3 regions of the Streptomyces sp. NPDC058691 genome follow, and region 1 is predicted to be linked to each of the others. Evidence: riboswitches for the same ligand, from Rfam matches in the RefSeq annotation. Region 1 holds a riboswitch; each other region holds the start of a gene.
The links. Region 1 has a riboswitch for cyclic di-AMP ahead of ACFWVC_RS19795 (M23 family metallopeptidase). Riboswitches for the same ligand answer to the same signal wherever they lie in the genome.
Positions count from the first base shown of each region.

Region 2: linked by a shared signal. The riboswitch ahead of ACFWVC_RS04640 (C40 family peptidase) and the one ahead of ACFWVC_RS19795 (M23 family metallopeptidase) in region 1 are both predicted to bind cyclic di-AMP.
Region 3: linked by a shared signal. The riboswitch ahead of ACFWVC_RS16415 (M23 family metallopeptidase) and the one ahead of ACFWVC_RS19795 (M23 family metallopeptidase) in region 1 are both predicted to bind cyclic di-AMP.

Region 1 is NZ_JBHXSO010000026.1:20,388-23,650, reverse strand. It holds gene ACFWVC_RS19800 (GntR family transcriptional regulator) at 174-884, opposite strand; gene ACFWVC_RS19795 (M23 family metallopeptidase) at 1,130-1,927, opposite strand; cyclic di-AMP (ydaO/yuaA leader) riboswitch at 1,943-2,106, opposite strand; gene ACFWVC_RS19790 (M16 family metallopeptidase) at 2,500-3,263, opposite strand, start outside.
Region 2 is NZ_JBHXSO010000004.1:115,059-118,321, reverse strand. It holds gene ACFWVC_RS04650 (ATP-binding protein) at 1-365, shown strand, start outside; gene ACFWVC_RS04645 (GNAT family N-acetyltransferase) at 514-1,155, opposite strand; gene ACFWVC_RS04640 (C40 family peptidase) at 1,227-1,700, opposite strand; cyclic di-AMP (ydaO/yuaA leader) riboswitch at 1,705-1,864, opposite strand; gene ACFWVC_RS04635 (hypothetical protein) at 2,249-2,554, opposite strand; gene ACFWVC_RS04630 (ATP-dependent Clp protease proteolytic subunit) at 2,561-3,202, opposite strand.
Region 3 is NZ_JBHXSO010000020.1:47,537-50,799, forward strand. It holds gene ACFWVC_RS16415 (M23 family metallopeptidase) at 1-1,215, opposite strand, end outside; cyclic di-AMP (ydaO/yuaA leader) riboswitch at 1,227-1,366, opposite strand; gene ACFWVC_RS16420 (hypothetical protein) at 2,170-2,349, shown strand; gene ACFWVC_RS16425 (hypothetical protein) at 2,364-3,002, shown strand; gene ACFWVC_RS16430 (helix-turn-helix domain-containing protein) at 3,163-3,263, shown strand, end outside.

The DNA.
Region 1 (3,263 bases):
GCGAAATCCGACCGGATTTCGCGGCCCGGGTTTTTTCGCGCAGCTGTCGAATTCGGCGCGGCACACGGCGGAATCAGGCGCGCGAATTACAGTGCGGCCCTATTCTCCCAGTTGTATACGGCACTACTGTTAAACGTGACCGCTCGCTGTGTGTACGGCATGTTTCCAATTCCTCACCGAGGGGGCGCACCGCGGCCCGCGCGCTCCGGGCGGCGCAGCCGGTGCACCGAGGTGGCGCGCTCCACGTGGTCGGCCATCACCGTGCGTGCGCGCTCCGCGTCCCCGCGGGCGACGGCGTCCACGACGGATCCGTGCTCCTCCCAGGACTCCACCGCGCGGCCCGGCGAGTCGACCGCGTAGACCCAGGCGATCTTGTGTCGCAGCTGCGTCAGCAGCGCCACCAGCGTGGGGCTTCCCGAGGCCTGCGCCAGCGTCTCGTGAAACCAGCCGTCCAGCGCCGGCAGATCGGACAACTGCCCCTGCGCGGAACGTTCCTGTCCGAGCCGTACGAGTCCGCGCAACACCTTGACGTGCGCCTCCGTACGCCGCTGGGCAGCGCGCGCGGCGCCCAGCGGCTCCAGCAGGCCGCGGATCTCCAGCAGGTCCGCGGCTTCCTGGTCGGTGGGCTCGGCCACGGAAGCGCCGGCGTGCCGGCGGGTACGGACGAAGCCCTCGGACTCCAGGGTGCGCAGCGCCTCGCGGACCGGGACCCGCGACACCCCGTAGCGCTTGGCGAGCTGCTCCTCGGTCAGCCGGCTGCCCGGCGCGAAGTGCCCGCTGATGATGTCGTCACGGATCGCCGTGCACACCGCCTGGGCGGAGATACGGCGCCCCGCGCCGCCCGTCCCGTTCACGTCCGGTCCCACATCGCCGGTTCCTTCCATTTGCTGCCGACGACTGCTGCTTAATTTCCGCGTAACGCAGGTGCCGGCGTTTCCGTGGCGACTCTATTCCAGTACGCGGCCGATTCCGGCGGCGGCCCTGAATTCATGGAGCGTTTTTGGACACACCTCCGGGCATGCCGAAGGCCCCGGCGGGGGGAACCGGGGCCTTCGGGTGGGGGGAGGGAGGTGGACTGGGAGGCCGGGAAGGCCAGGGACAGTCAGGACGGTCGGGACCGTCGGGACCGTCAGAAGAGAACGCCGTGGGAGCGCAGGTAGGACACCGGGTCGACGTCGGAGCCGTACTCCGGGGTGGTCCGGGCCTCGAAGTGCAGGTGCGGGCCGGTCACGTTGCCCGTGGCGCCCGACAGGCCGATCCGCGTGCCCGCGGAGACCGTCTGGCCGACCGAGACGCCGATCGAGGACAGGTGGCCGTATTGGGTGTACATGCCGTCCGCGTGCCGGATCACGACGTTGTTGCCGTAGCTGCCGCCCCAGCCGGCCTGGACGACCGTGCCGGCGCCGACGGCGTGCACCGGGGTGCCGGTGGCCGCCTGGAAGTCCACGCCCGTGTGGTAGCCGGACGACCACAGGCTGCTGGTCGCGTGGTACGGGGTGCCGATGCCGCCGTGCACCGGCAGCATCCAGGACGTCAGGGACGTGCGGCCGTGCGAGCGCGAGGCGTGCGCCGCGCCACCGCGGGCCGCGGCCCGCGCCTCGGCGCGGTGCTTGGCGGCGGCCTTCGCCTTGGCGGCCTTGGCGGCCCTGACCGCCTCGGCCTTCTTGGCCGCCCGCTCCTTCATCACGTCCGCGACGTGCGCCGCGTGCTGCTTCTTGGCCTTCTTCGCCGCGGTGACCGCCGCCTTGTGCTGGGCTTCCGCCTGCTCCGCGAGGTGGGCCGCCAGTTCGCCGCTGACGGCGGCGCACTTGGCGAACGCGGAGCGGTCGGCGTCCGCGGCCTGGGCGGAGGCGGTGAGTGTGCCGGTGGTGACGGCGGTGAGCGCGGCGGCGCAGGCGACGGTGGTACGTATGGTGAATGACGCCATGGGCAGGCGGAGATCCTTTCCTTCCTTCTCGCCTACCGGGTTAGCTGACGGGTTCGGAGCAGGAAGGTCTCCTACGGGCGCCCCGGTGAGGGCGGGCCCGATTCACCCCAGGGGGACGACTTACGTGGGTCCCCGGCTCCCCAGGCTCACGCCCGACGGGGACTCGGCGATCGTTGCTCCGGTGCCGCGGGAGGCGGCTGATTCCGCCGGACAACCCGAGGACGCTAACCGCGCCCCCTCGGCCGCTCCAAAAAAATCCGGCCTTTTGTGCGGGATGCCACACTGCCGCCCAACTGGCGCCAACTGCCTTGAAAGCCACGTCTTCGCAGGCCGGCGTCGGTGTGCACGGACCACGACGCACCCTCCGCGCCTCCGCCGCGGACCCGCTGCCAGGGGACGTGACGGACGTCACCGTCCTGCCCCGCAGGGCAGGCGCCGGGGGCGGGGGCCCTTCGCGACCGGCCCCGGCCTCCAGTCGGCGCCGGTCCGGCTCACCCTCGGCGGGACCGCCGCGCAGCACGCGGCCCCGGGCGCCGCTGGGGCGTCCGGGGCCGCGGGGTGGGCGGGTGGGGTCAGGCGCCCGTGACGACCGTCACCGGGCCGATGCCGAGTTCGCGGACCGGGTCGGCGATCGCGGAGGCGTCACCGACCAGCACGACCACGAGCCGGTCCAGCGGGAACGCGGCGACGGCCGCCGCCGTGGCCTCGACCGTGCCGGTGGCCGCCAGGCGCTCGTACAGCCGCGCCTGGAAGTCGTCGGGCAGGAACTGCTCGACCTGGTCGGCGAAGGTGCCGGCGACGGCCGAGGCCGTCTCGTAGCGCAGCGGCGCGACACCCACGAGGTTCTGGACGGCGACGTCCCGCTCCTCGTCGGTGAGCCCGTCGGCCGCCAGGGTGCGCAGCACCTGCCAGGTGTCGGCCAGCGCGGGCGCGGTGACGTCGGTCGCCACGGAGCCGCTGATGCCGAGCAGCGAGATGCCGGTGCCCTCCGGCGTGGAGAGCAGGACCTGCCCGAAGGCGCGGACGCCGTAGGTGTAGCCCTTCTCCTCCCGCAGCACACGGTCGAGGCGCGAGGTCAACGTGCCGCCGAGGCAGTACGTGCCGAGCACCTGGGCCGGCCAGACCGGGTCGTGGCGGTCCGAGCCCGTGCGCCCGATGAGCACCTGGGTCTGGACGGAGCCCGGCCGGTCGACGACGATCACGCGCGCGGTGTCGTCCGCGGTGATCGCGGGCAGCGGGCGGCGCTCGGCGGGCTTGCCGCTCCACTCCCCCAGGGTGCTGCCGAGCAGCGCGTCGAGGTCGATCCCCGTGAGGTCGCCGACCACGACCGCGGTCG
Region 2 (3,263 bases), on a different contig from region 1:
TGCGCGACCTGTTGGCGGAGTGGGGGATGACGGAGGACTCGTCGCCCGCCGACGCCGTCCGGCTGATCGTCTCCGAACTCGCCACCAACGCCGTGCTGCACACCCTCGGCCAGTCGCCCACCTTCACCCTCGACGTCCGGCTCGACCGCGACGAGCAGTTGCGGATCGGGGTCACCGACAGCCACCCCCGCTGGCCCCAGCGGCTGCCGGCCGCCGTCCAGCAGGACAACGGCCGCGGCATGGTGATCATCCGTCATCTCACGGCCGAGGCCGGGGGCCGGCTCCATGTCACGCCCACCGTCGATGGCGGCAAGACCGTCTGGATCACCCTGCCGTGGGTGGCGGCTGCCGCCCCGGTGGAGTGAACGCCGCGCCCCGAGGGGCACCACCGGGGACTCCGCCGTCATCCTGGGCACCAGACCCACCCGAGCCCCGCACTGACCAGGGCGCCGGCGGCGGCATGCGGGCGGCCCTGGGCGCGGAGCTGCCGGCCGGTGCCCGGCCCTGAGGCGCTCAGTCGTGTGCGGGCACCAGCAGCGCCTCGGCGCCGACGGGCGTGAAGCCGGCCGCCAGCAGTGCCCGTACGCTCGCCGCGTTGCCCGGGGCGATCTGCGCCCACAGCGTCTCGCCGCCCGGCACCAGACGGCGCGCCTCCAAGGCCAGCCGGCGGCCGAGCCCGGCGCCGCGTGCCGCGGGCTCGACCTCGACGGCCATCTCCCACCGGCCCGCCACTCCGCGCCCGATGAGCACCGTGCCGCCCGGGACCGTCCACACGCGTACCTCGTCCCGGTGCCGCAGCGCCCGCGCGGCGCGGGGATGCTCGCGGCCGGTGGTCTCCCGCAGGGCGAGCGGGGGTCCGGCCGGCGGGCCGGGCAGGGCGGTGGCCGTCGCCAGCAGGTCGATGTTGTTCACCCGGCGCCCGAGCAGCCCGCACAGGGCGGTCAGGAACGGCGGGTTGAGCGGTGCCGACAGGTCGCCGGGCGGGAGCAGCTCCCGGATGCGCCCGGGGTCGGCGTCGGCGAAGACCACGGAATGCGCCGTGAAGGCCAGGACGCCCGCGTCGCGTGCCGAGGGCTGCGGCACGATCGTCACCGAGCCGTCGGCGGGCGGGAGGACGCCCTTGGCGGCATCGGCGAGCAACTGCTGCAGCGTCATGGCCCCACGCTAGCCGGGCCGGTACGCCGCGGGGCCCCCGGGTGGGCGGCCCGGGACCCCGCGGCGCCGGGTCACTTCACACGGCCGTACCAGACGCTGCGGGTCCAGATCTTCTCCAGCCGCACCCGGCCGCCGGGTTTGGGGGAGTGCCAGATCCGCCCGTGCCCCGCGTATATCCCGACGTGGTAGATGCTGCTCCCGTAGTGGAAGAACACCAGGTCACCGCGGGTGCGGTCGGAACGGTGGATGTGGCGTGTGCTGTTGTACTGCGCGGCGGCGGTGCGGGGCAGTTTCCTGCCCACCTTCTTGAAGGAGTAGAGCGTCAGGCCGGAGCAGTCGAAACTGCGGGGGCCGGTGGCCCCGTACCGGTAGGGGGAGCCCTTCTTCGACGCCGCGACCTTCAGTGCCTTGGCCCGGATCGTCACGGCTTCGGCGTGCTGGGCCATGTCCGGCAGGACCGCGGGACCGGCGACGGCGGCCGCCGTGAGGGCGGAGACCGCCCCGAGCCGGGAGAGAACCGCGGACATGGCTGATGGCGCGATCATGCGCAAACCCTTCGTCGTCCGCCTGCGAAGGATGACCTGTCGGGTTCGGGCAGGCGAAGATGCCCGGCCGCTGGTGCGGCTTCACCCCAAGGAATCGGCCCGTGGGCCGGTCCCGTCGTACTCGGGTCCTCCGCTCCTGCCGTTGCGTTCGGTGTCGACCTGGCGTCCGCGACGGCGGCAGGACTCGGCGTCCGCGCGGACCGCCCCGCCGGATGACGGGGGCTTGTCGTCGAAGGGATGGTTACTCACAGAACTGGTCAGGACATAGCTCATCCGGTCGAATGTGAGTCTCTTCACGACTCACCTATTCGGGTGGACTCGGGTCTCAGGAGTGCCGTCTGACGACTCGAAACCAGTCGAACACCTGCGATGGAGCGTCAGATTCCGGTTGTGTGCGGCCGAAGCGCGCAAGTCGGGACCGTTCGCGTGTCGACGTGACGTACAACGATCGGGCGAGTCCATTCGGTGCTACTTCGTGTCGAGCCTGTGGCGCCGCGTGACAGACCGGTGGATGACCCGATCTGACGTCGACTCAAGATGACGGTCCGTCAGTGCGACGGTGGAAGGGGCAGGGTGACCAGCCGGGTACGCCGCTCCCCGTCGAGCACGCGCAGGGCGCGCTCGATCGTCGTGGTGTGCAGCTCGCTCTCCCCCCGCAGGTGCATCGTGGTCAGCGCGTCGCGCAGCTCCGCCGCGCGTCCCGCCAGGGCCTGGGCGGCCCGCAGCGCGCCGTAGGTGTCCCGGACGCGGGCGGGGTTGATCCTCCCCAGCAGATCCACGACCTCCAGATATGTGTCGATGAGTTCGCCCTCCGCGCGGGTCAGGGCGGGCAGCGGCGGCAGTTCGGGCAGCACGGCCGGTCACCGCACGGCGCGCGGGCCGGTCCCGCCGTCGCCCTTGCGGCTGACGGTGAGCCGGTCCACCAGTCCGTACGCGAGCGCGGACGGGGCGTCGAGGATCATGTCGCGCTCGATGTCGGCCCGGATCCGCTCCGCGTCCCGTCCGGTGTGCCGAACCAGCAGTTCCTCCAACTGGTCACGACTGCGCAGTAGTTCCCTGGCCTGGATTTCGAGGTCGGCGGTGGTGCCCTGGACGGCCTCCGGGAAGGAGGGCTGATGGATCAGTACCCGCGAGTGGGGAGTCGCCAGCCGCTTGCCCGGAGTCCCGGCCGCCAGTAGCACGGCCGCGGCCGACGCGGCCTGGCCGACGCACACGGTCGAGACGTCGCAGTTGACGAACTGCATGGTGTCGTAGATCGCCGTCATGGCGGTGAGCGACCCGCCGGGGGAGTTGATGTAGAGCGAGATGTCCTGCTCCGGGGCGGCGCTCTCGAGGTGGATCAGCTGGGCGATGACGTCGTTGGCGGACGTGTCGTCGATGGGCGTGCCCAGCAGCACGATCCGTTCCCGGAGCAGCTTGGAGTACGGATCCAGGGAGTGCACACCCTCACTGGTGCGCTCGGTGAACTCGGGCAGGACGTGGCGGGCGGTCGGTCGAAGCATGGCGGCACCTCCGTCGGGGCACGGGTCCCCGTCTCTGTAAAAAATGTACAGGACGTACATC
Region 3 (3,263 bases), on a different contig from region 1:
GCCGGTGACGTTGCCGGTCGCGCCGACGCGGCCGATGGTGTCGCCGGTGGAGACCTTGCCCGAGGTGACGAGCATCGAGGAGAGGTGGCAGTACCAGAGCTGGGTGCCGTCGTCGAGCGTCAGGATGATGCGGTAGCCGTACGAACCCGCCCAGCCGGCCTCGGTGATGGTGCCGCTGTGGATGGCCTTGGCCGGGGTGCCGGTCGGGGCGGCGAAGTCCTGGCCGGTGTGGGTGTTGGCCCACAGGGAGCTGGACTGCCCGAAGCTCGCGGTGAGGGTGTACGAGGTCAGCGGCAGCATGTAGCTCTTGGCGAGCTCTGCCAGCCGGGCGGCCTCGGCCTTCTTCGCGGCCTCCGCGGCGGCCTTCTTCTTGGCGGCGGCCTCCTCGCGCACCTGCTGCGCGGCGGCGGCCTTGGCCGCCTTGGCGGCGGCCTGCTGCTGCGCGGCGGACCGCGCCGCCTCGTCGGCGGCGTTCCGCTGCTGCTGGGCCTGGTCCAGGATGCGGGTGCGCAGCGTCTCGCCGGCGTCCGGGCTCAGGGCCTGGGCGACGGGCTTGGCAGCGGGCTCGCTGTCGACCAGGGCGCCGAGCCCGGGCACCTTGGACACCTCGGGGATGTTGGGAAGGGAGACCGGGAGCGGGTTCTTGCCCTCGGCGGTCGCGACGCCGCCGACGCCGAGCACGGCGACGGCCGCGACGCCGAAGACCGCCGAACCACGGCTCAGGCCGCGCTGCTTGGCCACCCGGTGCCGGCCGCGGACGGGGGCGGTGGACTCCTCGGTGGGGTTCCACGGCTCGGTGGCCGCCTCCGGCTCGCCGAACGAGGGGAAGGGCTGGGCGACGTGCGCGTCCCGGAGGTCCGTGTCGTGGTCCGTGTCCGCTTCGCGGGTGCCGTACGCCTCGTCGAGGAAGGCGGCGGCTTCAACCGCGCTGCGCGGCTCGGGCACGGGGGCGACGGGCGTGACAGGCGCGACGGGTTCGGCAACGGGCCCCGGGGCGGGGGCCGCGGCGAGGGCCTCCTCGACCCAGCCCGCGGCGAAGTTCCACTCCGCGGTGTCCCAGCCGTCTATCGCGTTCTTCGTCGGCGGAGCCTGCTCGGTGGCCGGGGGATTCCAGCCGGCGGCCATGTTCCACTCGGCGGTGTCCCACTCGGGGTTGGTGTACCCGGTTCCTTGCTGCTGTTGTCCGGGTATCAGGGCAGGCTTGTTCGACGCCACGCGGGCGCACTCCTTTCCTTCCTTCTCGCCTACCGGGTTAGCTGACGGGTTCGGAGCAGGAAGGTCCCCTACGAGGACCGTGAAAGGCCCCCGATTCACCCCAGGAAGTGGTTCCCCGGTTCCCGCGAACGGGATTCAGCAAGCGCACGGCGCCGCCCTGGCGGGCGACGGGTGACCGCGCTGCGTTATCGAACGTTAATAGAGGCGGCAGCCAATTCCAAGCCGCTTCGGCGAGTTCACACGGGGAATCTATGGGGATGGAAAGGGCAGATCGGTACATTCCGCTGTGACTGCCGTGACCTGCGGGAGATGTGAGTGTGCATCAGTCGTTATGCGGAAGGGAGTGATCTGCTCACGGGGAGTGAGGGTCACCCTGCATCCCAGCCGCCCAACACCCGTTCCGGGCGGGTCCCGAGACGCCGCACGGCGGAGTCCGCGCCGGCTCGCGGCATGAGCCTGCGATGCACTTCAAGCCACGGATCGCCGGTGAACGTGACACTGCGGACGGCCGCCGCAGGGCGCCAGGCGGAGAGCGGCGGGCACCGCCGGAGGGTGGAGCGGCCGGGGGCGGCGGGCGACGGGCCGACAGCGCGGCCCCTCAGGTATTCCGAGCACCATGCGGCGGGGCCGTGAGGATCGTCACCCTTGACATCTTCGACTCCGCATGGTCTATCCCGAGTGATGGGCAAAATAAGCCGAATCAGGGCATGTTAGGCTTCGTGGCGGTCCGGGACCCACTGCGCGGCGCTGTGCCGTCGGCCACTCCGGCACATCAATCACTCCCGCACACACGGCTCGTCGCCTCGTCCGCCTGCCGCCCGTCGCGGGGCGGCACGGGCGCACATCCGGAGCCGTCCGCGAGCGGCGGGGAGCCCCCACGCCCCCTATGCGACGGCCGAGCGGGTGCGTCATCATGCCCGAGTACGGCGGATTCGCCCGATCTTGGAGGCTGGCATGAAGCTGGGCAAGGCACTGGCCAAGGGCTACGCGGAGGAGACCGGCGAGGAGCCGCCCGGCTTCGTGAGGGAGATCGAGGACGCGACGGCCCCCACGCCCGTGACGGCCGTGACGGCCCCGAAGACGGACGTCACCGCGGCACTGGGGACCGGGACCGCCGAGGCCGCGGTCCGGTGAGGATCGGGCGCCGCTTGCCGGAGGAGCGGACGGCGGTGCCGCCGACGGGCTGGAAGCTGGCCTTCCCGATGCTCTCCGCGGACGGTACGCGCGTCGGCTTCCGTGGCGTCTCCCTCGGCGGGCGCATCGTGTACGGCGTCCTGGACGACGCCCGGTGCGGCTACGGGAGGCGGCACGCCAGCCCGGGACGGGGCTGCGACTGCGGCTTCTACTGCCTGCACACCGCCGCCGAGGCGCAAGCGCTGACCTGCGCCACGGACTGCGGTGACGCGGTGATCCTGCAGGTCAGCGTGCTGGGCGAGTACACCCGGTACGAACGCGGCATGCGCTACGCCCGCCAGCGGGTGCGTACCGTCCGCATGGCGGCCTGCCGCTGCGGCCGCCCGGCGCGGGTCTTCGTGCGCGCCGGCACCGGCCTGCCGGGCTGGCGCGCCCTCCAGGCCCTTTGCCACGCTTGCGCGGCCGGCCTGTGGGTGCTGCGCCCGGCGGACTTCGGCCGGCTCGCCGGCGCCGGCGTCAACGTCACCGGCGAGGCCCCGCAGCCTGCCGACACCCCTCCTCTCCGCCAGGAGCTCGCCGCCGAGGCCGCTGCCCTGCGTGCCCGCCTCGACCACTTCCAGGAACGCCTCCGGCACCTGGAGGACGGCCTCTAGCTCCTCCCCCGGGATGACGCGCACGCCGCGCACGCCCAGGGCCGGCACCGCGCCGAAGCCCTCGCCAGAAGCCCCGCCAGAACCCCCCGCGCAAAGCCCGCGACCTGGGCGGGGACGCGAAGCCGGGCGGAGGCATGACCGGCCGCCCATACTGAAGGACATGGAGCACAACGCCGAGCTCAGGGAGTTCCTGCGGACCCGCAGGGCGCGTCTGAGCCCTCAGGACGCGGGGGTGGCGGTCAGCCGCACGGCGCGCAGGGT